DNA from 2 places in the Oleiphilus sp. HI0125 genome. Region 1 is predicted to be linked to the other one. Evidence: predicted binding sites of a transcription regulator. Region 1 holds the regulator's gene; the other holds the start of a gene.
What was found. Region 1 encodes FliA, which starts transcription of late flagellar genes. Its sites were predicted from a motif close to CTAAAGTTNNNNNNNNNNCNGCCGATA; they were not measured.
Positions count from the first base shown of each region.

Region 2: a site for FliA is predicted at 1,437-1,463, ahead of A3762_RS11255 (DUF5610 domain-containing protein). Genes of this name have one in related genera too.

Region 1 is NZ_LWGF01000834.1:7,154-10,576, forward strand. It holds gene A3762_RS13540 (protein phosphatase CheZ) at 1-491, opposite strand, end outside; gene cheY (chemotaxis response regulator CheY) at 499-885, opposite strand; gene A3762_RS13550 (RNA polymerase sigma factor FliA) at 1,019-1,738, opposite strand; gene A3762_RS13555 (MinD/ParA family protein) at 1,810-2,622, opposite strand; gene flhF (flagellar biosynthesis protein FlhF) at 2,743-3,423, opposite strand, start outside.
Region 2 is NZ_LWGF01000746.1:17,526-20,948, forward strand. It holds gene A3762_RS11250 (YHS domain-containing (seleno)protein) at 858-1,307, opposite strand; gene A3762_RS11255 (DUF5610 domain-containing protein) at 1,510-2,646, shown strand; gene A3762_RS11260 (carboxylesterase) at 2,746-3,423, opposite strand, start outside.

The DNA.
Region 1 (3,423 bases):
AGTTGAGTCAAGAAGGTATCCATGCGCCCCGTTAGGTCTCTAAATTCACTAGGGCTCATTTCCTTACGGCGCAACTTTTGCCACTCTTGCTTAAGTTGATCAGCCTCATCTTTCATATGCGATGCATAAGGCATTGTTTCTTCAACAAGGTCTAAGGTTTTGTTGGCAGCGCTATTCGTCATATCAACGACGAAGGCTAGTCGGTCAGATGCATCATCAATTTTCGATAAAGCTTCTCGGCTTTGTGCATCACCGCAATCAATCTGAAAGTCGCGAATTGATTCATAGAGACTGCGAGTCAATCGACCTACTTCGACATAAAGTGTTTTATCACGAGTTTGATTAATCTCAGAGATGAGACTAAGCGCGGAAGACAAGTCGCCCTGATCAACGAGATCTTTTAGCTGACTTGTTTGTTCTTTAAGCAGTTGTTCAAAGCCTTCTACACCTTCAATGCTTTGCGCTGCTTGTGACGGAGTTAGTTCGTTCATAACAGTACTAGGCATCAATTCGTTCGAAGATTTTCTCGATTTTTTCTTTCAAGACGGCTGCTGTAAATGGCTTAACCACATACCCATTTACACCTGCTTGTGCCGCTGCAACGATCTGATCTCGTTTTGCTTCAGCGGTAACCATCAACACAGGTAAAGACTTTAAGTCATCATCTGCACGAACGGTCTTAAGCAAGTCAATACCAGTCATTCCTGGCATGTTCCAATCCGTCACGAGGAAGTCATACTTACCGGTTTTCAGCATCGGCAATGCAGTATTGCCGTCATCAGCCTCATCGGTATTTGTGAACCCTAAATCGCGAAGTAGGTTTTTAATAATGCGCCTCATTGTCGAAAAATCATCAACAACAAGGATTTTCATATCTTTATTCAAGTCGACCTCCATTCCTGTCGAAACCTTTGATAGCGTTTCAAACCCTAATATGAAGTCTAGACAGAGAAATGAGTCTAGCCAGTTTTTTTTATTGGAAAATCAAGAACTTTGATTAGTTATGGATAGTCGTAAATTACGAATCAATCCACTCATACATTCGTGCCTTTAAACGGATAGCTGCCTGTGAGTGAATTTGACTAACACGAGACTCACTCACATCAAGAATTAAGCCTATTTCTTTTAGATTCATCTCTTCTTCATAGTAAAGAGAAAGCACTAAATTTTCGCGTTCCGGCAAACGCTCTATCTCAGATGCTAGAGCTTTTTTAAACTGCTGCTCACTAAAGGAATCACTCGGTCGATCAGCAATCGAGCCACTCTCGACTTCAAAGCCTTGACCTTCAGAGTTTTCAGCCAGTTCCTCGAGTGAAAAAAGCTTACCGGCATTACTATCTTTCAGGCACGCAAAATATTCATCGAGAGACATTTCAAGCTCTGCGGCAATTTGCTCGTCACTCGCATCTTGCCCAGTTCTAGCCTCAATCGCTTTTACTGCTTCCGCGATGCGGCGCGCGTTGCGATGTACGGAACGAGGCACCCAATCGCCCTTACGGACTTCATCCATCATCGCGCCGCGAATTCGGATTCCGGCATAAGTCTCAAACGCCGCACCACGATCACTTTCGTATTTTTGCGCAGCCTCTAGCAGGCCAATCATGCCGGCCTGAATCAAATCATCGACTTGAACACTTGATGGAAGGCGAGCCATTAGATGATGTGCAATACGCTTTACTAAGGGCGCATGCTTCACGATCAACTCATCTGCGTACTGTGTTTCTTTTTCGTTATACATCAACAAAACAGTATGGCCCTGCCGTAAAAATACTGCATGGGGAATAAATCATTACGAGGCTAAAGCCAATCCTAGGCTTGCACTAAGCGCTCAACAAAAAACTCCAAATGTCCTCTTGGAGTGCTTGGTAATGGCCACGAATCAGCCTTTTGAGCGAGCTGCTTGAATGCTATAGATGCTTTAGCGCGGGGGTAAGCTTCTAATACAGGGCGCTGACGCTGGACAGCTTTGCGTACGTTTTCATCGTAAGGAACAGAACCTACATATTGGAGTGCAACATCAAGAAAACGTTCCGTCACAGAGGTAAGCTTTGAAAAGAGATGGCGCCCCTCTTCTGGGCTGCGAACCATATTTGCAAGGACACGAAAACGGTACATGTCGTAGTCGCGATTAAGCAGCTTTATTAATGCATAGGCATCGGTAATAGACGTTGGCTCATCGGTCACAACCACTAACACTTCTTGAGCTGCACGAACAAACGATACAACACCATCTGATATACCCGCTGCGGTATCCACAATCAGAACGTCAAGATCTTGTGATAATTCACTGAAGGCGTTGATTAAACCGGCGTGCTCTAGATGGTTAAGCGCAACCATCTTTTGCGTTCCGGATGCAGCCGGCACGATCTTTATTCCTTTGGGGCCTTCTACAAGAATATCGCGCAGACTTAAATCACCTGATATAACGTCTGAGATATTTCCTTTTGCGGTAATACCCAAGAGCACGTCGATATTTGCCAAACCTAAATCCGCATCGAGCAATGTCACTTTGCGACCTAGATCCGCTAAGGCTAAAGAAAGGTTGATCGATACATTACTTTTACCGACCCCACCCTTACCGCCAGTGACCGCTATAACTTGAACAGGGCTTGAATTCGCCATGCTGATGAATATCCTTTTGTTTTACTTCTTCTTCGCTTCGAGACAAGACAAACCTTAAAAGCGACTACCAACAACCAAAATAGGTGATTGGTGAAATTTGTCTAGTTGACGCCAGTGGTATTAAGCAAAATTGCTAACTGATTCGTCTACATGCTGCTGCGCATTCGCGTGGCTCGGAATTGTCACCCATCGCTCGGAACTATTCAATAATTCCTCCGCTTTATTGAGCAGACTTTGACGCTCCGCCAAATGAATATCTTCTGGAACTCTCTGGCCATCTGTTACATACGCGCAGGGAAGTTTACTCGCTATAAGGTAACTTAATGCTTCCCCAAAGCTTACAGCTTCGTCAAGTTTGGTAATAATTGTTCCCGCTAGCCCGACCATCTTGTAATGCTTATAGTTAGCCTTTATCACAGCATACTGACCCGTTGCCGGCATCACTAAGTAGTTTTGAATGCGATGCGCAGACATTTTTAATTCTTTAAGCTGCTCATTCCACGAACGATCAGACTGCATCAAACCAGCCGTATCCACCAATACAAGCTTGCGATCAGAGCATTTGTCTAGAATCGCATCTAAGCAATTATCCTCGTCAACAACATGCACTGGAACATTCAGAATTCTTCCAAACACTTTTAGCTGCTCGTGTGCGGCGATTCGGTAACGATCTGTTGTCACCAAAGCAATACTATCTGCCCCATGACGCATAACATAACGCGCAGCCAACTTACCAATCGTCATTGTTTTGCCACTTCCGGTAGGGCCGACAAGTGAAATCACGCCACCCATGTCGATGAT
Region 2 (3,423 bases), on a different contig from region 1:
TGAGTATTCTGCGTCTAATATTTTGAGAGTATTGCGTCTATTGTGCCGTCTTCTATCATGGATTGAATGGCTTTGTCGAGAGCATGTTTTACTTCTTTGGCATCGTGATGATTCAATGATCTTGGAATACCGATAAAGTTTGGATCGCGAGAAATGACCTACTCAGAAAATTCAAAATCGTCAGGACTAAGTCCGGCTTTTTCGCATTGTAATTCATCAGATAACGATCCCTAGAGAATATTGCCGCGTCCACTCTTCCTGATGCAAGCAGAAGAATACGTTGCTAGGTCCCTTCATCTTTTACAAATGTGAGCTGATTTTTTGTTGAGCAAACTTGCCTGAATAATTGCTGCCTCTGCTCATTGCGAGTGTTTTGCCTTTCGGATCATTGTAACTAGTAAAAGTGAAAGACTGATCTTTTCTAGATACTAGCAGCACATGATCCATTAAGATTGGGCCCGAGAATAGATAATGATTTTCGCGTTAGGGTGTCTTCGAAAACCCTGTTAATACGCCATCACCCTTTAAGGCCTCTTGTTGCGCTCGCTCCCAAGGTCTCACTTTTAAGTTAGGCTCATAGCTCGTTCGTCGAATTGCTTCGGCTGCGATTTCTAGGCTGTAACCGCTCGGCATTCCATTAGCATTGGCAAACTGTTTGGGTTCGTTGTCAGGCTTTACAAATAAAGTAAGAACCTGGTCAGACTGTACTTGAAGCGAGATCGAACAGAGTAAACAGAGCCAAATGAGTGGACGGAATTTATATCGAGTGAACATGCGTAGGTTTTAAAGTAATCGAACACCTACAAATTCTGGCAGACGAATTACACTGTCTTGTTTAATCAACTAGTTCTCTCTGCTTAATTTGATGTGAGTTTCGGCCAGTTCTTATCGGCGCGACTAACGTTTCCTGGGATGTCCTTTGCCCAGGTAAATTGCACTGACTGGTTGTAGTTTAGGTAGAGCTTGCCCTCGTGAATGCGCCAAGCTTCAGGATCAATCTTTGCCGTGTAACCTTGGCTAACAGCCCATGCGCAATAGCCACCATATTGTGGTGCGAACTGTTCAGGGTTATCAATGAACAGCTGTTTGTTTTCTGCATTTGCAAAGTACCAGGTTGCGCCATTCCACTCATACGTAAACTCACTTTCGCCTTTGACGGGCTTCGATTGGGAGAAATATGCGACTGGATCGTAGCCTTCAATCGCCTTGCCAAAGAAATCTGTATAAACCTGTTCCACGGCATTTGCAGGTGATATAAACAGAGTAAGAAGGGTGACGAAACTAAGGTAGCGTAATAGTGTTTGCATAGTTTAAGACCTTTTCGTTGTGCCCTGTAGACTAGTCGTTAGTGAAAAAGTTTCACGCAAGTTTAGCTACGACATAGAGGGCGAAATAGATCGAAGAAATAAAGCGAAATAAATTTGCACTTTTTGTACTTAAAGGGTCCTAGTTTTCGGTCGATAACGTACCATAGTAAATGTAATCAATACCTCAGTAGGGTGGAGACACGTGGTTTCTTTTCTCAATAACTTAACACCGAATGTACGCGCGGATAATGGTCTTGTTTCAGAGCGTCCGAGCGATACTGCAACGCTTTTCTCTCAGGGCTTGAAGCGTGGGATGGGTGTCGATGTAAAACCATCACCCGAAAATGACCCAGGGAACAAGGTTTTTGACGTTCAGAAGGTAGTGGATACTGTCTCAGGGTTTATCGAACAGCGTATTACTGAGCGTCGAAACGAAGGCGCGAGTCAGGCTGAATTAGAAGATCTAATAGCGCAGGCAAGAGAAGGCGTTGCAAAAGGTTTTCAGTTAGCGCGCGAAGACATTGCAAGTCTTGATCGTTTAGACCCAGAGCTGTCCTCAAATATCGACGCAGCGGAACGAGGGATCGGCACACGTATTGATCAAATTGAAGAAAGCTTAAAACCTGCCGATGAGGGCGTGCCGACCAGTTTGTCGAGCAATTCGTTTGCAGCATTAACGGATCGAAAAAGTTTTGAACGCTCGCAAGCGAGTTTTCAGTTTGAGTTGACTACTCAGGAAGGTGATCGTATTCAAATATCTGCACAGGAACTGTTCCAACGTCGAGAACAGTTCTCAGCAGTTCAATCTAATGGCGTATCGGCTAGTCGTTTTAGTAGCGATACGACGACCGCAAGCGCGTTTTCTATTCAAGTGAATGGTGATTTAAACGAGGATGAGCGGGCTGCACTGGATGATCTCTTACAGCAAGTCGCTGATTTAAGTGACTCGTTTTTTGAGGGCGATATCGCGAGCGCGTTTAATCAAGCATTGTCTTTGGAATTCGATAGTTCGCAGATCGCTCAATTTAGCGTTGATCTCCAGTCTTCTAGTGTTTCTGTTATTGAGCAAACCGATGTGCGGGCTGCTCAATTCAATACGCCTGTTCCCGATGAGTATCGCGCTCCGCAGCTTCCGCTCGGTATTCAAACTTTGCTCAGTGATTATGCTGAGCGCGTAGAAAAGCTTCTAAAAACCGCACAAGAGTTTAGTGAAAAAGTGGGGCTTGAGCAGACAGGCGAGTCTTTGCTTAAAGACTTACAACAACGTTTTGATACATCCGTAGGCCGAGATAACTCTCAGTCTGAGTTTTTTGATGCGCTTCTAGATAAGCTTTCTTAACACTCCATTTCAACACTTCATCTTAAAAATACGTCTTGATGAATGAACGCTCCAGTGCTGGTGTTACCGAGAGCGTTCCTTTTCTCCAGTTACACCGCGTTATAACTCAGCCATTTCGCTAATTGTTGATTCCAGCTCAGCATAATACGGGTTGTAGGTTAAGCGGGCATGTACTTTACCTTTTTCTGTATAGCCCCATGCTGAGTACCATACTTCGCGGCCATCGTTGCAGTGCTTAAGATCTCGCAAGCTCATACTATTCAAACACATGGTTCTCTCTGCTTGCTCGCCGTAGTAAAAGTTAGAGGGCGCAAATAGTGGGCTCATATGCGATCCAGTACTTATACGTTTGTCAGCAATACGCATCGATTCAAACAAGATACTTGGTTCGTCGAAACGGGACTCACCATACCAAATGGTTTGATTAGTTGGATGATTGAAATGCTGGCTAAACAATTCTTGTGTTTCTTCAGGGTCAATCACGCTATCTGCTTCACTCATAATTAATAGAGCAGGTACAGAAATGGTATTTTCTTCAAGCAGATCACGCACACGTTGCGCACTTTCGGAATAGGCGATCGCACCGTTAATCGGTGCCGAGGTATAGCGTGCTAAATTTTGCTCTTCGGTTTTGTAGCCATCCACAAACAGAGAGACAAAAGGCGCGAATTTCTCGAGTATTGGTGCACGTGATTGATAACCGGGTGAAACTAAAATCAGCCCATCTACATTGCCGCGTTCTATCGTGTTGATGGTAATAAGGTTGGCTCCGGTTGA